3 regions of the Streptomyces sp. NPDC048278 genome follow, and region 2 is predicted to be linked to each of the others. Evidence: riboswitches for the same ligand, from Rfam matches in the RefSeq annotation. Region 2 holds a riboswitch; each other region holds the start of a gene.
The links. A riboswitch is a leader RNA that binds a small molecule or an ion and turns the genes downstream of it on or off. The one in region 2 is predicted to bind cobalamin.
Positions count from the first base shown of each region.

Region 1: another riboswitch for cobalamin. It lies ahead of AB0D74_RS41400 (DUF4430 domain-containing protein); the one in region 2 lies ahead of AB0D74_RS17975 (CbtB-domain containing protein).
Region 3: another riboswitch for cobalamin. It lies ahead of AB0D74_RS27355 (ABC transporter substrate-binding protein); the one in region 2 lies ahead of AB0D74_RS17975 (CbtB-domain containing protein).

Region 1 is NZ_JBEZLP010000037.1:83,770-91,312, forward strand. Features, by position in the region: gene AB0D74_RS41390 (hypothetical protein) at 75-1,472, shown strand; gene AB0D74_RS41395 (cobalamin-binding protein) at 1,502-2,413, shown strand; gene AB0D74_RS41400 (DUF4430 domain-containing protein) at 2,424-2,921, opposite strand; cobalamin riboswitch at 2,954-3,091, opposite strand; gene AB0D74_RS41405 (DMT family transporter) at 3,855-5,138, shown strand; gene AB0D74_RS41410 (CocE/NonD family hydrolase) at 5,170-6,795, shown strand; gene AB0D74_RS41415 (cupin domain-containing protein) at 6,842-7,297, shown strand; gene AB0D74_RS41420 (MarR family transcriptional regulator) at 7,398-7,543, opposite strand, start outside.
Region 2 is NZ_JBEZLP010000009.1:57,246-64,788, forward strand. Features, by position in the region: gene AB0D74_RS17960 (aldehyde dehydrogenase family protein) at 1-1,247, shown strand, start outside; gene AB0D74_RS17965 (NAD(P)-dependent alcohol dehydrogenase) at 1,271-2,356, shown strand; gene AB0D74_RS17970 (enoyl-CoA hydratase/isomerase family protein) at 2,538-3,593, shown strand; cobalamin riboswitch at 3,675-3,816, shown strand; gene AB0D74_RS17975 (CbtB-domain containing protein) at 3,853-4,074, shown strand; gene AB0D74_RS17980 (CbtA family protein) at 4,097-4,852, shown strand; gene pgm (phosphoglucomutase (alpha-D-glucose-1,6-bisphosphate-dependent)) at 5,147-6,787, shown strand; gene AB0D74_RS17990 (BTAD domain-containing putative transcriptional regulator) at 6,815-7,543, opposite strand, start outside.
Region 3 is NZ_JBEZLP010000017.1:3,928-11,470, reverse strand. Features, by position in the region: gene AB0D74_RS27385 (TetR/AcrR family transcriptional regulator) at 1-535, opposite strand, end outside; gene AB0D74_RS27380 (peroxiredoxin-like family protein) at 607-1,209, shown strand; gene AB0D74_RS27375 (CAP domain-containing protein) at 1,231-1,587, opposite strand; gene AB0D74_RS27370 (hypothetical protein) at 1,589-1,834, shown strand; gene AB0D74_RS27365 (GNAT family N-acetyltransferase) at 2,613-3,095, opposite strand; gene AB0D74_RS27360 (hypothetical protein) at 3,586-4,041, shown strand; cobalamin riboswitch at 4,099-4,276, shown strand; gene AB0D74_RS27355 (ABC transporter substrate-binding protein) at 4,331-5,371, shown strand; gene AB0D74_RS27350 (iron chelate uptake ABC transporter family permease subunit) at 5,368-6,384, shown strand; gene AB0D74_RS27345 (ABC transporter ATP-binding protein) at 6,381-7,202, shown strand; gene AB0D74_RS27340 ((2Fe-2S) ferredoxin domain-containing protein) at 7,183-7,543, shown strand, end outside.

The DNA of each region.
Region 1 (7,543 bases), on a different contig from region 2:
GCGGGACCGGTCGGCGTCCTCCACCCAAGGAGCAGGCCATGTCCCGTCGTACCGCCGTGTCGCCTAGTACCGCCATGCCGCGTCGTACCGCCGTGTCCGTCCTCGCCGTGCTGGGTGCCTTCGCGCTCACCACGCTGCCCGCCGCCGCGACCACCACCCCCGCCCAGATCGCCACGTCGAAGACGAACGGCGTGACCTATCTCAAGTCCCTTCAGGCGGCGGACGGTTCGTACGCGGGGTCGGGGCTGTCCAACGAGTGGGCGTTCAGCGCGTTCGCCGCGGCGGGCACCGCCGCCGTGGACGTGACGCCCGGCGGCGACGCGACCAAGAACGCGAGAACCGTCTACCGCAACCTGCTCGCCACCAGCGGCTGGCCGTCCTCCTCCCCCGTCGTCACCGACTACGAACGGGCCACGCTCAACTCGTACGCCGCCGGCATCGACCCGTCCCGGGTCTCCGACGCCCGCAACCTGATCGCCGACATCTACGGCTACTGGCAGACGTCGGAGGCCGGTTACTTCGGTCCGTCGGCCAACTTCAACGGCACCGTCTTCGCGGCCCTCGCCCTGAACGGGGCAAAGACGACGGCCGGTCAGGTCCGCGTCCCGCAGGCGCTGCGCGATTCGATCGTCACCCGCATCCGCGCCAACCAGCACAACGACGGCGGCTGGAACTACAGCAAGGCCGAGGGCAACGCGACCCAGCTGGCGGCGGCGAGCGACATCGACATGACCGGCGCCGCGATGGCCGCCCTGTGCGTGTCGGGGGTCCCCAACACGGACACCGACATCGTGCAGGCGAAGGCGTTCCTGAAGAGCAAGCTGGTCGCGAGCAGCGGCGCCTTCAGCGCGCTGTTCGGGGTCAACACCGACTCCAACGGCTGGGCGGTGTCGGGTCTCAACGCCTGCGGCATCAACCCGCAGACCGGCGACTTCCTCACCTCCCAGGGCAAGACGCCGGTCGACTTCCTGATCGCCCAGCAGTTCAACCCCGGCGGCGGCTTCAAGTACCTGCCCAGCGACACCAGCCCGTCCGCCTACGCCTCCATCGACGGCCTGCGCGCGGTCGCCGGAGCCGGGTTCACCGCCACCCCGCCCGTCCCCACCACGACCGGCGCCCCGCAGTGGGTCGGGCAGACGTCCCTCACCTCCGGTACGGCCACGAAGCTGGCGCTGACCGTGGACGACGGCGCCGGGAACCTGAAGGTGTGCTCGGTGGCACTGACCCCGACCGGCTCGACGACCACGCTCGGCGCGGTGCTCGACGCCGCCGTGAGCGCGGCCACCCCGTCCGGCTGCGTCACCGCCGTGACCCCGTCCTCCGGCACCGGCACGATCACCTCACTCAACGGCACGGCCAACAGCGGCTCGAACACCTGGAAGGTCAGCGTCGACGGCGGGGCGTTCGCCACCGCGGCCAGGGAGACGACCGTGGGCGTCGGCGACACGATCGCGGTGCGCTGGGGAGCGTGAGGAGTTGTAAGCGGTCATAGGCTCGCGGGATGCGCATCGTCTCCCTGCTGCCCGCCGCGACCGACATCGTCGCCGAACTCGGACTGTCCGCGCGGCTGGTCGGCCGTACCCACGAGTGCGACTGGCCGCCGGACGAGATCGCGTCGGTACCGGTGGTGACCGGGGCCGACCTCGATCAGGACCGGCTCACCAGCCGGGAGATCTCCGACGCGGTCGGCGGCTCGGCGCACTCCGGGTCGTCTCTGTACACCCTGGACACCGAGGCGCTGGCTGCCCTGCGCCCCGATGTGATCCTCACCCAGGACCTGTGCGACGTGTGCGCGGTCTCGTACGAGAAGGTCAGCCGGACCGTCCGCCTGCTCGACGCGGACACCCGCGTCCTGAGCCTGGAACCGCGCACGCTCGACGACGTCCTGGACTGCCTGGTCACGGTGGGCGAACTGCTCGGCGTGCGGGAGCGGGCGGAGCGGCGCAGAGCCGAACTGCGCGCACGACTCGACCGCGTCCGCGCGTCCGTCGCCGACCGGGACCGACCCCGGGTGGTGGCGATCGAGTGGCTCGACCCGCTGTGGCCGGCCGGCCACTGGGTGCCGGAGCAGCTCACGGCCGCCGGCGGGATCCCGCTCCTCGCCGCCCCCGGCGAGCACACGAAACCCATGACCTGGGAGGCGGTGCGGGCCGCCCGGCCGGATGCCGTCCTGATCCTGCCGTGCGGCTTCCCGCCCGAACGGACTCTGCGGGAAGCCGAGTTGCTGACCGCCCTGCCAGGGTGGGACGACCTGCCGGCCGTACGGTCCGGCCGGGTCTGGGTGCTGGACGGGCCGTCCTACTTCAACCGCCCGGGGCCACGGGTGGTGCGTGGGGCCGAGGTGCTGGCCCACGTCCTGCACGGGGTGCGGGCCGGGGAGCCGGTCACGGCGTCCGAGGCCCGCCCCTTGTGAGTCGCTGCGCTCAGAACGCGGTCCAGGTGAACGCCACCTTGTCACCGGCGTTCAGCTTGAACTGGCAGCCGCCGACGGGGGTCGAGGTGCCGTTGACGGAGATGTTCCAGTAGGCGGTCCCGCCACCGTTGACGCCCTTGATGGTGTCGACGGAGTAGTCGTCGAACGACGCGTACCAGGTCCCGTCCCAGGTGAAGTGCCGTTTGTGGGCGGCGTCGTCGAGGGCGGCCGTCGGCGTCGGCACGGCCGAGGGATTGGCGGCGCCGTTGGTGCCGTCGCAGTGGTGCGTGCCGCCGGTGGCGGTGGTGACGTCGTGCCCGCGGGTTCTGATCTTCCCCTTGAAGAGAAGCCCGTCCGGGCCCTGCACGGTGAGCGTCACTCTGACGGGAGCGTTCGTGTCCAGCGCGCTCTGGGCCTGCGCGACCGCCGGAGCGGACGCGGCGAGCGCGAGACCGAGGACGGTCGCGGTGACCAGGGTGCGGGTGCGGGGTGCGGATGTGCGGCGCAAGGCTGAGCCCTCCTGTAGACCATGACAGCGAGAAGCGGATCGCTGCACACGCCGGGCATCCCGACTCACGGCCGCTCATGGGCCGTACACGGTTGCAGGTCAGCGCCGGACTCCCACCGGCTTCCCCCCGGACGTGCGCATATGCACGAAGTGCCCGCATCCTAGGGGCTGTTGGGGACGGAACACCAGACCTTCACCCGGGCGCCGGTCCTGCCGGACTCGGAGCCTGTCTCCCCGTTCCGCCAGGCCGGCTCGGCAGTGCGTAATAGCCGTACCGCCGACACAAGCAGCTCCAGCAATTGCTTCCCCGGGTCAGAACCGGTCGGTTCCTCCCGAGCGAACCAGCTGTCCCCCTGTCAATGTCCTCCGCTTCTGGCGAGAAACCTCAGGTTTTGACGGGCAAAGATGGTTGTCCAGCCGAACCACCTCTGCGGCTGACGCTTGCCCCATTCCGGTACCGGCCGATGCACTGGGCTTGCGCTGCACGACCTCGTGGAACGTGAACATGGTGTGGCTGCGCCCCTGTGTCGCCGACCGGCCCCGGCATCGCTGCCGATCCGTCGGGGCTCTGAGCTGCCCCACTCCCCACAGCACAGAAACCGCGTACCCAGTGATCAATACGGGACATACACCCGGCTGTTCCTTGGCCTTGTTCAGCAGGACCGATCCCATCCCGGCCCATACCTGCGCATGCTGCCCTTCAGCTCCCGGACGCCGGTCGGCGGGTTCCGCGGGTGTGCCGATGCGCACGACCGCGACGCAATGCGCGCATGTGTGTGACGAGGCACGACCTGACCTACGTGGCCAGACGGAGAGGAAGGGAACGCGGGACCGACACGCGAACGGCCCCGTCCCGCCTGTGTGTTTCACACGGGACGACATCGAGGGCCGTCCGTCCTTCGTCCCGCACAACGCGGACGGCGGGACGCACGCGTGAAGTCCAGGCTCGATCCGCTGTCCATGGCCGCCATGGCGGTCACCGTGGTCGCCGTCTCAGCCACCGCCCCGCTCACCGCCGCCGCCTCCGCCTCACCTCTCGCCATGGCCTTCTGGCGCAACTGCCTCGGCTTCGCCGTGCTCGGACCGTTCCTCCTTGTACTGCGCCGCCGGGAAGTGGTGCGCGTCACGCGGGGCGAGCGCGGCCTCCTGCGCCGGGAGCAGTGGTGGCCGCTGGTCTTCGGTTTCCTCGCCGCCACCACGCTCGCCCTCCACTTCGCGGCCTTCATGACCAGCACCCGGTTGACTTCCGTCGCCATGTCCACAGCGCTCGTCGCCACCCAGCCGCTATGGCAGGCTCTCATCGCCGCGGCGCAGGGTGCCTGGCTGCCCCGCCGAGCGTGGATGGGTCTCGCACTGTCCGTGGCGGGAGCGGCTGCGGCCGGCGGCCTCGACATCAGGTCCGGTGGTACAGCGCTACTGGGCGACCTGCTCGCCCTCGTCGGAGCCGTTGCCCAGGCCGGGTACACCGCGCTGAGCGAGCGGTCGCGCGCGGATGTGAGCACACCCCTCTATTCGACCTTCACCTCGCTGGTGTGCGGCATGGAACTCCTCGTCGTCTGCCTGCTGGCCCACATCCCGTTGACGGGCTTCGACAGATCCACCCAGCTGTCGCTGCTGGGGCTACTCGTCCTTCCACAGATCCTGGGTCTCGGCTCGCTGAACTTCGCCCTCGGCAGGACCTCGGCGACGGTCATGAGCGTCCTGCTCCTGCTGGAGACCCCCGTGGCCGCGCTCGCGGCGTGGTGGTTCATGGGGCAGGGCATCAAGCCCGCGACCCTGCCCGGGCTCGTGCTGATCATCGTCGGCGTCACGGTGGTGGTGACGAACGGTGTACAGCAGACCACGGAACAGCGCGGCAGGCACCGCCGTACGCGAGTGTCTGCCCCGGCAACCGTCCCGTACACGCCCCAGGCCATGCCCGCGCCGCGGCGGTCGGCGTTTCCCGACTTCACCGAACGGGACCCGAGAGTGGAATGGGCGGCGCACACCGTGGACACGAGCCCGACGGTAACGCTCACCTACCACGGTTCGGGGGCGTTCGACACCCTGCTCCTGCGCAGACCGCAGGTGGGAGAAGGCGAGCCAGGCCTCGATGGTCCCGCTGGGCCACCTGTCCACCTCCTGCCGGTCCGTCAGGTCCGCTGCCCGGCCCTGGTCCCGGAACAAGTCCGGCACGCCGATGGCGGCAGTTCCGTGCACCGGTCCACCGAGTACTGATCCACAGTCATCAAGAACGGATGGAGCCCCTATGGTCGACGTCAATGTGACGCCCTTCGAAGTCGAGGTCCGGAGCCGCACCGGAAACCTGCTGCGGGCCGATGTGTACCTCCCCTCGTCCGGCGACGGCCGCTACCCGATCGTGCTGGGGGCCTCTCCGTACCAGAAGGCGCTGCGCCACCTCCCGCCCAACCCCGTCTTTCCGTTCATTGAATACGGTCCGATCCAGCTGTACCTCGACAACGGCTATGCCTATGTCGCGATGGACCTGCCCGGCACCGGCCGCTCCGAGGGAACCTGGGACCCGGTCTCACGCGGTGAGGGTGAGGCCATCCACGACATGATCGAGCACGTTGCCGTCCAGCCGTGGAGCACAGGCTCGGTCGGCATGATCGGTATGTCGCACTACTGCTGGAGCCAGTGGAACGCGGCGCGCACCCGTCCGCCGCACCTGAAGACGATCGTGGCCTACGACGGCGCGACGGACATGTACCGCGACTGGATGTACCACGGCGGAATCCCGATCCAGGGGTTCCTCAACACCTGGCTGTTCGGATCGGTGCTCTACCAGCACGAGCTCAGAGGCATCGACTTCCACGTCGGCGACAAACACGAGTACATCTACGACGTCCTCTCGCACCCACTCGACGACGAGTGGCAACGCCGCAGGTCGCCGTTCTGGGAGCTGCCGTCCGTCGACATCCCGGTGTTCTCCATCGGTGTGTGGGGCAAGGCGGCGTTGCATCTGCGCGGCAACTTCTACGGCTTCGAGCGGGTCCGGGGACCGAAGAAGCTCCTGGTCGCTCATCCGTCCAGCTTCGCCGAAGCGCAGATGTACTACTTCGACGAGCAGTTCCACCGCGACGAGCTGCTCCCCTGGTACGACCATCACCTCAAGGGCATCGAGAACGACGTGATGAAGCAGCCGGCAGCGCGCTTCTACGTCAACGGCGAGAACACGTACAGGTCAGCCGCATCCTGGCCGCCACCGGACGCCACGCCGACGACCTTCCACCTCACCGGGACACACAGCGACGCCGTCACCTCGCTCAACAACGGGTCGCTGACCGAGGCCGAACCGGACTCCGAGCAGGACTCGACGTCGTGGTCGTACCCGGATCCCCAGTGGATGGCCGGTGTCACCGTCTTCGACAAGCACGGCGTGCCCGACCACGTCGCGCGCGTCAACACGTTCACCTCGCCGCCGATGGACCGGGACCGGGAGTTCACCGGCCACGGTGTGCTGACGCTGTACGCCTCTAGCGACCAGACGGACATCGATGTCTTCGTCAAGGTCTCGCTGGTGTCCGCCGAGCCCGACGCCGGGCTGCCCGTCAAGGTCTCCCAGGGATGGCTGCGCGCGTCGCACCGCGCGGAGAATCCCGAACTGACTTCCGACATGCGCCCGTTCCATCAGCACACGTCGGTGGAGCCGCTGGTGCCCGGCGAAATCTACGAGCTACGGGTGGAGCTCCTGCCGATGTCCTTCCTCGCCCGCGCGGGCGACCGGATCCGGCTCGAACTGACCAACCAGGACTCCCTGATCACCGACGCGCCGATGACCCACTTCTACGGAACGAAGGTCGGCACCGACACCTACCACCACGATCGCGGGCACCCTTCGACACTTCGCCTGCACGAACGTCCCCGCACCTGATTCCCCTGACCCGATTTCCCTCACCTGAAAGGAGTCTCCCGTGAGCATGGTCTATCTCGCGCAGCCCGAACAGCAGCAGCAACTCGAATGGCTCGACGGCGGCACACTGGCGATGCTGCTCGACGGCCAGGCCACCGACGGCCAGCTCATGATCGGCCGATTCGACGTCGCCGAGGGAGAAGCGCCGCCGTATCACAAGCACACTCGCGAGGACGAGGTCTTCCTGCTGCTCAAGGGCACGGCCCTGGTGTGGTGCGACGACCAGGAGTACGAGCTCGCCGAGGGGGGTGTGGTCTTCCTGCCCAAGCAGGTCCCGCACGGATACCGCATCACGTCCAGGAAAGCCGACCTGCTGATGATCAACACCCCGGCCGGCATCGAAGGGATGTTCCGGGAGACCGGCCGCGACAAGTCCACGCCTCGTCCGCCCGGCTTCGAGGTCAGGCCCGACCCCGGCGTCGCCGACAAGTACGGCAACGTCATCATGGGCCCGCCACGCTGACCGGGCCGCTCCGCACGCGAACCACGGGCCTCGGCCGGCTCGCTCGGCCCTGCGGGCGCGGGCCCCGGTCGGCCACGGCCCGCCACCTCCAGCGGAGCGTTCAGGGCCGCCTGCGGCGCGATGCCGCGGAGCGGGGCGGAACGGTGCGCATGTGCCGGCGGACACTGTCGAGGACTTCACCGAGTCTGGTGACGTCGTCGTCGGTCAAAGGCTCCAGCAGATGCCGGCGCACGACCTGGACGTGAC
Region 2 (7,543 bases):
CCGTCCCGGCCCTGCACGAGGTCCGGGCGAACCTGGCCGAGTGGATGCGGGACGAGGAACTCCCCGGCTCCGCCGAGGCCGGGACACCGGCGTTCGTGCAGATCCGGCCCAAGGGCGTGGTCGGGGTGATCGGGCCGTGGAACTTCCCGGTCACCCTCGTCGTCCAGCCCGCGATCGAGGCGCTGGCCGCGGGCAACCGGGTGATGATCAAGGTGTCGGAGGTGACCGAGCGGACGGCCGAGGTCCTCGCCCGGGCGGTCGCGTCCCGCCTGACCCCGGAGGAGGTGACGGTCGTCCGCGGCGGAGTCGCCACCGCCGCGGCGTTCTCCGCGCTCCCCTTCGACCACCTCATCTTCACCGGCTCCCCGGCGGTCGGCGCCCGGGTGGCCGAAGCGGCCGGGCGCAACCTGGTGCCGGTGACGCTGGAACTGGGCGGAAAGAACCCGGTCGTACTCGGCTCCGACGCGGATCTCGCCCTGGCCGCCGAACGCGTGGGCGGCATGCGGCTGATGAACGGCGGTCAGATCTGCCTCTGCCCGGACTACGTCTTCGTCCCCCGGGAGCGGACCGACGCCTTCCTCGCCCACTACGAGGACGCCGTCCGGGCGCACTTCCCGACCTGGCTCGACCACCCGGACGTGGTCTCCGTCGTCGACGACCGCAACTTCGACCGGGTGACCGGCCTGGTCGCCGACGCCGCGGCCAAGGGCGCACGGGTGCGGACCATCGTCCCGCCGGAGGAGGCCGACCGGCTCCCGAGCCGCAAGGGACGCCGGATCGCGCCCACCGTGCTGCTGGACGTCACCGAGGACATGGCGATCGCGTCGGAGGAGATCTTCGGGCCGGTGCTCGCGGTGTACCCGTACGACGAACTCGACGAGGTCGTCACGTACGTCAACACCCGCCCGAGCCCGCTGGCCGCCTACTTCTTCGGCTCCGACGGACCGGAGTTCCGGGAGTTCGTCCGGCGCACCGCCTCGGGCGGCGTCTCCCGCAACGACCTCGCCGTCCACTGGGGCGTGCCGGGCGCGCCGTCGGGCGGCATCGGACGCAGCGGCATGGGCGCCTACCACGGGAGGACCGGCTTCCTGACCTTCAGCCACCGCCGGACCGTCGCCGCGAGCACGGCACCCACCGGCCTCGCCCAGAACCTCCTGCCCCCGGCCGGCGAGACCGAAGCGGCGGCCCTGCGCGGCTTCGTCGCCGCGACCCTCACCGACATCCGCACCCGCGCCACCCGCGCCTGACCCACCGCGCCCCGGAGGACACCATGCGCACCCAGGCCGCCGTCTCGTACGGCCCCGGCACCGGCTTCACCCTCGAGGACGTGGACATCGCCGACCCGCGCCCCGACGAGATCCTGGTCCGCCTCACCGCCACCGGCATCTGCCACACCGACCTGGTCACCAAGGCCGCACTGCCGCAGGGCGTACCCGCCGTGTACGGCCACGAGGGCGCCGGCGTGGTGGAGGCGGCCGGCGCCGACGTCAACGGCGTGCGGCCCGGCGACCGGGTCGTCCTCAGCTACAACAGCTGCGGCACGTGCGCCCGTTGCCGGGCCGGACGGCGGGCGTACTGCGAGCGGTTCGCCGCCCTGAACAACGCGGGCCGCCGCCCGGACGGCAGCCCGACGCTCACCCGGGGAGGGGACGCCGTCTGGTCCTCCTTCTTCGGCCAGTCCAGCTTCGCCCGGCACGCCGTCGCCACCCGCGAGAACGTCGTCGTGGTCCCGGCGGACACCGACCTCGTGACCGCCGCGCCCATGGGCTGCGGCTTCCAGACGGGCGCCGGATCGGTGGTCAACGTGCTGCGGCCCGAACCGGACTCCAGCCTGGTCGTGTTCGGGGCCGGCGGGGTCGGCCTGGCGGCGGTGATGGCCGCCGCCGCCCTCGGCACCGGCACCGTCGTCGCCGTGGACCTGGTGGAGCGCCGGCGCCGGCTCGCCAAGGAACTGGGCGCCACCCACACGCTCGACGGCGCGAGCCCGGATCTCGTCGAGCACATCAGGGACCTCACCGCGGGCGGTGCCTCGCACGCCTTCGACACCACCGGAGCGGCCCCGGTGGTCCGCGCCGCCGCCCGCGCTCTGGCACCCCTGGGTTCCCTGGTCGTCGTCGGCCTCGGCACGGCGGACCTCGGTCTCGACACGCTGGACCTCATCGGCGGCGGCAAGACGATCCGGGGCAGCATCGAGGGCGACGCGAACCCGCAGGACTTCGTCCCCCTCCTCCTGGACTGGCGGGCAGCGGGCCGTTTCCCCGCCGAACGACTCGTCACCGCCTTCCCGTTCACGGCGATCGACGAAGCGGTCGCACGGATGAAGGACGACGTGGTCAAACCGGTGCTGACCTTCTGACCCGCCGCCGCGACCGAGGTCCGGGACGCCCTGCGACGGGTCGACGCGTCGACGGGTCGGTGAGCCGCGGACGCGACGGACGGGGGAAGATCGTCCCTGACCCACGCGACCACCCGCTTCTGGAAGGAACCGACGAGATCATGCGCCTCATCGTGGCCGGCGGCCCGGCGGAGGTGTCCGGATGACCGGCGCCGAGGAACACGTCCTGCTGCACGTCGACGGACGGGCCGGGCACATCACGCTCAACCGGCCGAAGGCCATCAACGCGCTGTCGCACGCCATGGTGCGCCGCATCGACGAGGCGCTCACGGAGTGGGAGCACGACCCCGCCGTGCAGACCGTCGTCGTCACCGGTGCGGGGGAGCGCGGTCTGTGCGCGGGCGGGGACATCCGCGCCGTCCACGACGACGCCAGGGACGGCGACGGGTCGGCGGCAGCCGCGTTCTGGCGGGACGAGTACCGGCTCAACGCCCGTATCGCCCGGTACCCGAAGCCGTACGTCGCGCTCATGGACGGCATCGTGATGGGCGGCGGGGTCGGTGTCTCGGCGCACGGCAGCGTCCGGATCGCCACCGAGCGGTCGCGGATCGCCATGCCGGAGACCGGGATCGGCTTCGTCCCCGACGTCGGCGGCACCTACCTGCTCGGCCGCGCGCCCGGCGAACTCGGCACCCATCTCGCCCTGACCGGCGCTTCGATCGGCGCCGCCGACGCCGTGCTCTGCGGACTCGCCGACCACTGCCTCCCGGCCGGCACGGTCCCCGCGTTCGTCGCCGACCTCGCCGCCCTGCCGGTACCCGAGGCGCTCGCCCGGCGCGTACGGCAGGCGCCCGAGGGGGAGTTGGCCGGACACCGGGCGTGGATCGACGCCTGCTACGCGGCCGGCACCGTCGAGGAGATCGTCCGGCGGCTGCTCGCGCACGGCGACCCGGCGGCGAAGGAGACGGCGGACACCCTGCTCACCAGGTCACCCACCGCCCTGAAGGTCACGCTCGCGGCCCTGCGCCGGGCCCGCGAACTCGGCTCGCTGGAACGGGTCCTGGACCAGGAGTACCGCGTCTCCTGCGCGACCCTCGCGACCCACGACCTGGTGGAGGGCATCCGCGCCCAGGTCGTCGACAAGGACCGCACCCCGCGCTGGTCCCCGGCCACCCTCGCCGAGGTCACCGACGCCGACGTCGACCGCTTCTTCGCCCCGCTCGGCGCACGCGAACTCGGCCTTGCGCCACCCGCCTGAGCCGCCCGCCTGAGCCGCTCCCGCCCACCGCCCATCAGGCGCGAGACGAAGATCACGCCTGGTGGTGCGGTCTTGGCCGTTTCTTTGCCAGGCGGTACGGTCGGTCCGATATCGATGACGGCGAGACGGAAGCCGGTGGGAGTCCGGCACGGTCGCGCCACTGTATGCGAGAGCCCCAGGGCCTCTCGTGAGTCAGACCCGTGGCCGTCGTCCTGTGCACCACCGAGATGGGACGCGAACTCCCAGAGGAGGTTCTGCCATGGCGCAGACCGTCGCTCAGCCGACAGCCACCACCCCCGTCGTCCCCGCCAAGCTGCCGCTGTCCGCGATAGCTCCCTGGGCGGTCTTCTTCGGCATCCTGATGCTCGTCCTGCTCTACTTCGTCGGCGCCGAGCAGGGCGCCACCTCCGTGGTCAGCGGCACGGACGTCCACGAGTGGGTGCACGACGCCCGCCATCTCCTCGGCTTCCCCTGCCACTGACCCGAGGGGCACCGAACACATCATGAACTCCGCAACCGTAAGAAACCTCCTGGTGCGGGGCATGCTCGCCGGTCTCGTCGCCGGCGTGCTCGCCCTGGTGGTCGCCTACCTCCTCGGTGAGCCGAGCGTCGACAAGGCGATCAGCTTCGAGGACGCCCACTCGCACGAGCACGAGATGGAGGTCGTCTCCCGCTCCCTGCAGTCCACCGCCGGCCTCGCCACCGGTGTCCTCGTCTACGGGGTCGCCTTCGGCGGCATCGCCGCCCTCGCCTACTGTTTCGCCCTCGGCCGCGTCGGCCGCTTCTCGCCGCGGGCGACGGCACTGCTGCTGTCCGGCTGCGCCCTGGTCGCCGTGTACGTGGTGCCGTTCCTGAAGTACCCGGCCAACCCGCCGTCGGTGGGCGACCCGGACACCATCGGCAAGCGGACCACGCTCTACTTCCTGATGATGCTGCTCAGCGTGCTCCTCGCGGTCGCCGCCACCATCCTCGGCAAGCGGCTCCAGCCGCGGTTGGGCACATGGTGGGCGGCCGTCCTCGCGGTGGCCGCGTTCGCCGTCGTCATCGGACTCGCCTACCAGTTCCTGCCGGTCATCAACGAGGTGCCCGCGGACTTCCCGGCCACCCTGCTGTGGCGGTTCCGGCTCTCGGCGCTCACCATCCAGGTGGTGCTGTGGGGCGGATTCGGCCTGCTGTTCGGCGAGTTGGCCGAACGCGTCCTCCACCCGAAGCCGGCGAAGGCACCGACCGCCGCGCGCACGGTGCCCGCTCCCCACTGACCGGCACCGCACGGCACCGCTGGGCACCGCATTGCACGGCACCACGCCACACCGAACGACACGAGAGGGCCCCCGGATACGTCCGGGGGCCCTCTCCCCTTCGGCCGGCTCCGCCCCGGCCGGCCGGCGGGCCTCTGCGAACAGCGCACGCCCGCCGCGGTACGTCTGCTGTGAACCGGCCGTGAACCCGCCGTGTCTTCGGCGCGCGGCCGGTGCCGCACTCGCGTTCGTGGCCGCTGACAAGGAAAGATGGGCGGCGAGCGATCGATCAACGACTGCGGAGGAAGTGGACTCATGCCGCATGAGCGAGCGGGCCGGCCGGCGGCTCCGGAGGACCTCGTCGACGTGGCCCGGCTGGTCACGGCCTACTACGCGCTGCACCCCGACCCGTCCGACCCCGGCCAGCGGGTGGCGTTCGGCACCTCGGGACACCGCGGATCGTCGCTGACGACCGCGTTCAACGAGGACCACATCGCCGCGACCAGCCAGGCCATCTGCGAGTACCGGAGCGGCCAGGGCACCGACGGCCCGCTCTTCCTGGGCGCCGACACCCACGCCCTGTCCGAGCCGGCCAAGGTCACCGCCCTGGAGGTGTTCGCCGCCAACGGCGTGACCGTCCTCGTCGACAGCGCCGACGGCTACACCCCCACCCCCGCGGTCTCGCACGCCATCCTCACCCACAACCGGGGCCGTACCACCGGACTCGCGGACGGCGTCGTCGTCACGCCCTCGCACAACCCGCCCGCCGACGGCGGCTTCAAGTACAACCCGCCCAGCGGCGGCCCCGCCGCCTCCGACGCCACCTCCTGGATCCAGGACCGCGCCAACCAGATCATCGCGGGCGGGATGAAGGACGTACAGCGCATCCCGTACGAGCGGGCGCTCGCCGCACCCACCACCGGCCGGTACGACTTCATGGGCGTCTACGTCGACGACCTGCCCAGCGTCCTCGACCTCGACGCGGTCCGGGCCTCCGGACTCCGCATCGGCGCCGACCCGCTCGGCGGGGCGTCCGTCGCGTACTGGGGCCGGATCGCCGAACGGCACTCGCTCGACCTCACCGTAGTGAACCCCTACACCGACCCCACCTGGCGGTTCATGACGCTGGACTGGGACGGCAAGATCCGCATGGACTGCTCGTCGCCGTACGCGATGGCCTCGCTCATCGAGAAGCGCGACGAGTTCCGCGTCGCCACCGGCAACGACGCCGACGCCGACCGGCACGGCATCGTCACCCGCGACGCCGGCCTGATGAACCCCAACCACTACCTCGCCGTCGCCATCTCCTACCTCTACCGCCACCGCGAGCAGTGGGCGGCGGGCGCCGGCGTCGGCAAGACCCTCGTCTCCTCCTCGATGATCGACCGGGTCGCCGCCGACCTCGGCCGGCAACTCGTCGAGGTGCCGGTCGGGTTCAAGTGGTTCGTGGACGGACTGGTCAGCGGCGCCATCGGGTTCGGCGGCGAGGAGTCGGCCGGCGCCTCGTTCCTGCGCCGCGACGGCTCCGTCTGGACGACCGACAAGGACGGCATCCTGCTCGCCCTGCTGGCCTCCGAGATCACGGCCGTGACGGACAGGACCCCGTCCGAGCACTACGCCGGCCTCACCGCCCGCTTCGGCGAACCCGCCTACGCCCGTATCGACGCGCCCGCCACCCGCGAGGAGAAGGCCCTCCTCGCCAAGCTCTCCCCGGCCCAGGTCACCGCCGAGGCCCTGGCGGGCGAGCCGGTCACCGCCGTCCTCACCGAGGCGCCGGGCAACGGCGCCGCGATCGGCGGCATCAAGGTGACCACGGAGAACGCCTGGTTCGCGGCCCGCCCGTCCGGCACCGAGGACGTCTACAAGATCTACGCCGAGTCCTTCCTCGGCCCAGGGCACCTGGCCCGGGTGCAGGAGGAGGCCAAGGCGGTGGTGGACACCGCACTCGGCGGCTGACGGCGGAGGCGGCCCGGTGCCGGGCCGTCAGGTCGCGAAGGTGCGGCGGCGGGCCCGGGCCTCGGCCAGGTCCGCCGCGGCCCGGCGGGCGTCGGCCGCGAGGTGGGCCGAACCCCAGGCGTGCGCGGTGCGCTGGGCCAGCGCGTAGCCCTCGGCCGCCGCTCGGTCCTCGCCGAGCAGCCGGTGCAGATCGGCCAGGCCGTGCGCCAGCGGACGGCTCGCGTACGCCGCGCCCGCCGCCCCGGCCAGCTGGTCCCGCAACGGCCGCAGATGCCCGAGGAGGGCGGTCGCCGTGCCGTGGTCCCGGTGGAGCACGGCGAGCTCGGCGCGGAAGTCGAGCTCCAGGCCGTAGAGATGGTCCCGTGTCGGTTCCGCGCCGATCGGTACCGCGAGCGACTCGTCGAGTCTGCCGAGGCGGGCCAGGACCAGCGCCCGGGCCACCGCGACCTGCCCGGGCGCCGACTCGTACACGGCCCGGACCAGCGGCTCCACGTCGGCGGCCCGGTCCTGGACGAGCCGCATGGCGATCAGGCCGAGCGTGCGCAGGCCGGCGGCGTGGTGGGCGCCCACCCGCTGCAGCAGCGTGTCCGCCTCCGCGTAGGCGGCCTCCGCCGCCGCGAAGCGCCCGGCCACGCAGGCCAGCATGGCGGTGGTCGCCGCACTGAGTCCCTGCGCCCACACCAGCCGGTAGCGGCGGGCGAGCACCAGCCCCTCCGCGGTGTGCCGGTGCACGGCGCCCGGGTCGTTGCGGGCGGC
Region 3 (7,543 bases), on a different contig from region 2:
CGGTCTCCGCCAGGTAGGGGAACTCGGCGGGCGGCAGTTCGGTGATGGCCACCGTCCCCGGACCGGACAGCGGGCCGAGGTGCTCCAGCTGGATCGCTCCGATGACGTAACTCAGCAGGCCGCGCAGGGCGATGACCCGCCGCTCGCCCTCGACGCCCGCGTCCGTCAGGACGCCGAGCACGGACTCCGACCAGCGCAGCACTCCGAGGGAGTGGTGCCGGTGGACGATGGTCAGCGGGACGACCGCCGGATGGGCGCCCACGGTGTCGCGCAGCCGCCGCGCCATGGCCTCGATCCGCTCGCGCCACGACGCGCCGGGATCCGGCGGCCCGGCGTCCACCCCGCCCAGCACGAGTTCGACGACGAGCCGTTCGAGCTCCTCGCGATCGTGCACGTACCGGTACAGCCCCATGGTGCTCGTCCCGAGCTCCTGGGCGACGGCGCGCATCGACAGCCCGGCGAGTCCGTCGCGGTCGATGACGGCGAGGGCGGCCGAGGCGAGCCGATCGGGGGTGAGGGAACGCGGACGTGGCATGGCGGTTGACAGCGTACGGCATACGCCTACGCTGGTAGGCGTATGCCGTACGCTTACGGAGGGGGAAGTCTATGCGTATGAGCCGTCGTCCGGTGGCACCCGGTTCTCTCGTGACCGGGCGCGACCTCACCACCGTCTCCGGCGACCAGGTCGCCGTGCCCGCCCCCGACCGGTTGATCCATCTCCAGTTCCGGCGGTTCGCCGGCTGCCCGGTCTGCAACCTGCACCTGCGGTCGGTGACCAGGCGTCACGAGGAGATCGAGGCGGCCGGTGTGCGCGAGGTCGTGGTCTTCCACTCGCCCGCCGCGGAACTGCTGCCGCACACGGCCGCGCTCCCGTTCGCCGTCGTCGCCGACCCGGCCCGGCGGCTGTACGCGGAGTTCGGGGTGGAACGGTCGCCCCGCGCCCTGCTCGGCCCGCGCGCCTGGGGGCCGATCGTCCGGGCGGTCCTGAGCGGTGTGCGGGAGGTCGTCCGCGGGCGGGAGCAGCTGCCCGCGGCCAGCCCGCACGGCGGCCGGCTCGGCCTCCCCGCGGACTTCCTCGTCGCCCCCGACGGTCGCGTGCTCGCCGTCAAGTACGGCGAGCACGCCTACGACCAGTGGTCCGTCGACGAGCTGCTCGCGCTGGCGGCCCGCGCACCGCGTCCGCCCGGCCCGGCCCCGGCCGCCCGGTGACCGGCCGTCGGCGCCGCCCGCTCAGCGAGTGGTGCCGAAGTCCTGCGTCCAGTAGCTGCCGGGCTGTGCGAGACCGACGCCGATCTCCTTGAACGTGCAGTTGAGTATGTTGGCCTTGTGGCCCGCGCTGGCCATCCAGCCCGCCATGACCTGCTCGGGAGTGGCGTAACCGTAGGCCACGTTCTCGCCGTAGGCGCTCCAGGTGTAGCCGGCGGCGGTGATCCGGTCTCCGGGGGAGGAGCCGTCGGACCCGGTGTGCGACATGTTCTGGTGCTGCGCCATGTCCGCACTGTGTGCCTGCGCGACCTTGGTCAGCGTGGTGTTCAGGGTCAGGGCCGAACAGCCGACCTTGGCGCGCTCGGCATTGACGAGCTCCACGATGCGAGCGACGACGCCGGACGCCGTGGCGGTGGCCTTCGGGGTGCTCGACGCACTCGGGCTCGGGGTGCTCGACGTGCTCGACGTGTTCGACGGCCTGGGGACCGCGGAAGCGGCGGCGGTGGTGTGCCGGGCGCTGGGGGACGCGGTGGTGCGGGGCTTGGGCGGGGTGGTCCGGGCGGTGTGCGAAGGCGCTGCGGCCTTCGGCCTCGGCGCGCTGGGCTTCCCGGTGCGCGCAGGGGCGTGAGGAGTCTTCGCGGCGCTCGCGGCGGCGCTGGGCGCCGCCGACGCCGTCCACGAGGGCTCGCCGGTCGGGACGGTGTCCCAGGGGCGGCTCCGGTGGGCGTCGTTCCACCAGGACGTCCTGCTCCACGAGGCCGTCGTCGCGTTGTCCTCGGCGCTGGTGGACCGGCGTCCGCCACTGTCGGGCCAGTTGGTACAGGCCAAGGCGGCGGACGGTATGCCCACGGCGCCCGCGGCGACGGTGGCGATGACTATCCGCCGGTATTGCGTGTTCCTACGATGTCTACCCATGCGTAACCCGCTCCTGAGCTGCGGCAGCGTCCTGCGGGTCGTCATTCTTAGGACGCCTCCACCACGTACGCAAAGGGCCTCGCCACTAGCTCGCCTAGTAGGCCCGGGCACCCCTTGCCAGGGGAGCGGGAAGCGTCGGTCCGCCCCTCGCGGCCCACGCGGAATCCTGTCGCCCCGTCAGAATCCCTACGCGCACCCAGAACGGCCGAAGACGGCACCCGCCCGGAAAGCCGCACGTCCAGGCACGACACACGCGCCTACCAAGCCGGACAAATCCCATATGTCATCAGAGCGGCCTCTACTATCCGGCCCGGCGAGGTCCCGGATCCGCTGTGACCGATGTCACGGAATAGTGCATTCCGGTTCTCGTCCGACCTGGATGCCGGGGTATCGCTCGGCACTGCGTCGGAACGGTTCGACGCCGCGCGATCGCCGCAGAGGCAGAGGTGCCGACCGAGGGCCGCCGGGGCGAAGCAGCCCCTCGGCGGTTGTCACGGATAGGAGGTGGTGCGGGTGACATGAGCGTGAAGCAGACGGGGTGATGATCCGAAGCCGTGGCGGGAGTAGGCCGGGATCGCGCGGGAACTGGAGTGCACGGTGACGCGTTCGAGCCCGAGTTCCCGAGCACGGTCCAGGACCGCGTCGATGAGCCGGCCGCCCAGGCCGCCATCGCGTTCGCCGGGAACGACGTACACGCACTGGAGGTCGCCCGATGCCCGGTGCAGGGCACGCGGGCTGGGCACCCGTGGGAGGACCGCCAGCCAGGCCATGCCGACGATCACCTCATCGCGGACCACGACCATGCAGCGGTGCGACGACGTGTTCTCCCTCGCCCACGTGACGAAGTGCCGCACGAACTCCGCGCGCCCGGTGACGGGAGCGTCCTGGTTCTCCAGGACCCACTGCCATCGGAGTTCGGCGACGACCTCCAGTTCATCGGAGGCGGCCGGACGGATGACGACGTTGTTCTCCACCCGCGCATTGTGCGGTCATCCGCCCGCCGCCGTCATCCCCACAAAGTGGCCCCGCACCCACCACGCTCCACATCTCGCCGCCCTGGTGGGGCCGTGAAATCGGCTGCATCCGAAAAGGCCGCTCTGCATGCGACCGAGGCCGTGTCCTGTCCCCTCCGTCAGGATTTTCTGCATCAGTTCGGTATCGGCTTCTAGGCTGGTTGTGGCGACGGAACTTGCGGACGGGGGGACAGTGGCGCCGACAGACATCCCGGGTCTGCTGAGGGGGCTGGCCGAGGCGGACGATCGGAGTGGGGCCCGGCTCGCGGCCTGGGACATTCTGGGAGGGGCCTGCGTCGGTGGCGGAGCGTCCATCGAGGCCACCACCCCGGAAGCGGTGCGGGGACTCCTGCGGTTGCTGGAAGGACGGAGTGCCGCATGGGTGGCCGACGTGCTGGGCGTTCTCGACGCGACCGCTGCCGTTCTGGGCGAGTGGGAAGAGCAACAGCACATGAGTTCCAGGCCTGAGTCGTACGACGCTCAGGTCGAGTGGGAGACCGTCGTGGCGGAGCTCCTCGCCCAGGGCCTCGGCCTGGTCCGCCCCTCGCTGACGGACGGTGACCCGGAAGTACGGTCCATGGCCGCGGCCCTGATCGGGGACGCGTCCGTCGAGTGGACGGCCGATCTCGACCTGCTGCTCGTGGCCGAGGCGACGGAGCCGCACCCGCTCGCGCGCGCCTGCCTGGCCGAGGCGGCGGTGACCCTCGCTGTGCGTTCCCCGGCAGGCAGGCTGCCCGGCCGGGTGCGGCAGTGGCTGCGTGATCCCGAAGGTGTTGTGCGCTTCAGGGTCGCCCGCACCGCGAGACGGGCACCGGTTGCCGAAGACGCGCAGCTCGCCCGCCTGGCCGAGGGGGTGTACGACGCCGACTCCGGGGCGGTGGAGACGGTCTGGCCCGCCGAGGTCTGAGGAAGCGTTCGCGCCGTCCCCCGTGACCGGGCGCACGGTCTGGCCGTACGAGGGAGTTGATAGCCTCGACGGGCCAGTCGAGCCACATCCGTGGTCAGGGAATCCGGTGCGAATCCGGAGCTGACGCGCAGCGGTGAGGGGGACGGGCGGGGCACGCACGCCACTGGGAGACCGGGAAGGCGCCCCGGCCGGACGAACCCGAGTCCGAAGACCTGCTGGCACCTCCGTGCCCCGGCGCGGAGGGACGTCCGTAGGCCAGGCTCCGCGTACGAGCCCCGACCCCAAAGGCATGCCCGTGCTCCGTACCCCGGCCCTGCTCCTCACCTCCGCCCTGCTGCTCACCGCCTGCGGTTCCTCCGACGGCGACGGCGACGACCCGAAGGCGGAGCGGACCGCTGCCGCCGGATACCCCGTCACCCTCGACAACTGCGGCGACAAGGTCACCCTGAAGTCGGCCCCGAAGCGGGCCGTCTCCCTCAACCAGGGCACCACCGAGATCCTGCTCTCCCTCGGCCTGGCCGACCGCATGGCCGGTACGGCCACCTGGACCGACCCGGTGATGAAGGGCCTGGAGAAGGCCGACGCGTCCGTGCCGCGCCTCGCCGACAACAACCCCTCCTTCGAGAAGGTCCTGGACGCCGAACCCGACTTCGTCACCGCCTCGTTCGTCTCCACCCTCGGCAAGGGCGGGGTCGCCACCCGCGGGCAGTTCGAGAAGCTGGGCGTGCCCACGTACGTCTCGCCGTCCGACTGCTCCGAGGGCAAGGACAACGACAGCGGCGGCGACGGATCGCGCTCCACCCCCCTCACCCTCGACGCCGTGTACGGCGAGATACGCGACCTGGCCCGCGTCTTCGACGTCGAGAAGCGGGGCGAGACGCTCGTCGCCGAGCTGACGAAGCGGGTGCGCACGGCCACCGCCGGACTGCACGCCTCGGACGTGTCCCTCATGTACTGGTTCGCCAACTCCCAGTCTCCCTACCTCGCCGGCTGCTGCGGCGCGCCCGGCGCCATCACCCGTGCCGTCGGCGCGAAGAACGCGTTCGCCGACACCCACGACGAGTGGCCGCAGATCAACTGGGAGACCGTCGCCGACCGCGACCCCGACGTCATCGTCATCGGCGACCTGACCCGCAAGCAGCAGACCGCCGAGACCGCCGCGGCCAAGATCCGTTTCCTGGAGACCAACCCCGCCACCCGCAACCTGACCGCCGTCAAGAAGAAGCGGTATGTCCTGCTGAGCGGGCAGGCCATGAATCCGTCCATCCGCACGGTCGAGGGGATCGAGAAGGTCGCGGCCGGCCTGCGTGACTTCGGGCTCGCCAAGTGAGCCTCCGCGCCCTCCTGTTGACCGGCGGGGGACTGGCCGCGCTGCTGGTGTCGATCGCCGTGGCGGTGACGATCGGCCCCGCCGACATCTCCACCGGTGACGTCTGGGCGTCCGTCGCGGCCCATCTCGGGCTCGGCGAGAGCGCGTTGGCGCCGCTGCGGGACGGCATCGTGTGGAACCTGCGGATGCCGCGCACGCTGCTCGCCGCCGTGTGCGGGGCCGGACTCGCCGTGTGCGGCGCGGTCATGCAGTCGCTGCTGCGCAACCCGCTCGCCGACCCGTTCGTGCTCGGCGTCTCCTCCGGCGCGTCCACGGGAGCGGTCGCCGTGGTGGTGCTGGGTGTGGGCGGGGGAGCGGTGTCGCTGTCGGCGGGCGCCTTCCTCGGCGCGCTGCTCTCCTTCGCCCTGGTGCTGCTGCTCAGCCACACCCTCGGCGGCAGCACGGACCGGGTCGTCCTGTCCGGGGTCGCGGCGATGCAGCTGTTCTCCGCGCTGACCTCGTTCACCGTGCTGACCTCCGCGGACGCCGAGACCACCCGGGGCGTGCTGTTCTGGCTGCTCGGCTCGCTGACGGGCGCGGACTGGGGGCAGGTGCTGCTGTGCTCCGTCGTGCTCGCCGTGGTCCTCACGGTGTGCCTCGGGCACGCCCGTACGCTCGACGCCTTCGCCTTCGGCGACGAGGCCGCCGCCGGACTCGGCGTCCATGTCGCCCGTACCCGCCTGGTCCTGCTCTGCGCGACCGCGCTGCTCACCGCCGCGCTGGTCAGCTGTGCCGGCGCGATCGGCTTCGTCGGCCTGGTCCTCCCGCACGCCACCCGCGCCCTGACCGGCGCCGGCCACGCCCGCCTCCTGCCGGTCACGGCCCTGACCGGGGCGGTCTTCCTGGTGTGGGTGGACACCCTGGCCCGAACCGTCCTCGACCCCCAGGAGGTCCCGGTGGGCGTGGTGACGTCCCTGATCGGCGTGCCGGCGTTCGTGGCCGTGCTCTACCGCGGACGGAGCAGGGCAGCATGACCAGCCTCCACGCGGACGGTGTCGTACGGCGCCTGGGCGACAAGGCCGTCGTCGACGGCGTCACCCTCACTCTGCGCCCCGGTGACACCGTCGGCATCCTCGGCCCCAACGGCTCCGGAAAATCAACCCTGTTGAGGCTCCTGGCCGGGGTCCTCGCCCCCACCGCAGGCGTCGTCACCCTGGACGGTCGCCCGCTCACCGAGGTCGGCCGCCGTGCCACCGCCCGCCGTATCGCCACGGTCGAACAGCACACCGACACCCAGACCGAACTGACCGTCCGGGACGTCGTCTCGCTCGGCCGCATCCCGCACCGCCGCGCCTGGACACCCCCGACGACGGCCGACGCGGCAGCCGTCACCGAGGCCCTGCGGAGCACCGGGCTGACCGACCGGGCCGGCCAGTCCTGGCACACCCTCTCCGGCGGCGAACGCCAGCGCACCCAGATCGCCCGCGCGCTCGCCCAGCAGCCCCGCGAACTCCTCCTCGACGAACCCACCAACCACCTCGACATCCAGCACCAGCTCGACCTCCTGGAACTGATCGCCGGCCTGCCGGTCACCACCGTCATCGCCCTGCACGACCTCAACCTCGCCGCGATGTACTGCGACCGCCTGCTCGTCCTGCGCGACGGCCGCGCGGTGACGGAGGGCACCCCGGCCGAGGTGCTCACCCCCGACCTCATCGAGCGGGTCTACGGCGTCCGCGCCGAGGTGACCCACGACCCCGGCCACCCCGTGATCCGCTTCCTGCGCCCGGCCGCCCGGGACGGATCTCCCCTGGAGAGGAGTGCGACGAGCGATGCCTCGACAGCGCCCTGAAACGGCCGGTACGGAGCACACCTCCGCCGAACCGGCACCGTGCCGCGTCGTCGTCTGCCGGGACTGCTGCTGCGGAACCCCCAAAGTCACCGGCGTGGATCACGACCGGCAGCTCGCGCGCCTGGCCGAGGAGGTACCCGTACGCGTCTCGGACTGCCTCGACGTGTGCGAACACGCCAACGTGATCGTCGTCCAGCCCTCCGCCGCGGCCCGCGCGGCAGGCGCCCGCCCGGTCTGGCTCGGCCTCGTCAACGACCCCGACGCCACCGAGGACATCACCGCCTGGGTCCGGGCCGGCGGCCCCGGCATCGCCCCCTGCCCCGACATCCTCGACCTCTACG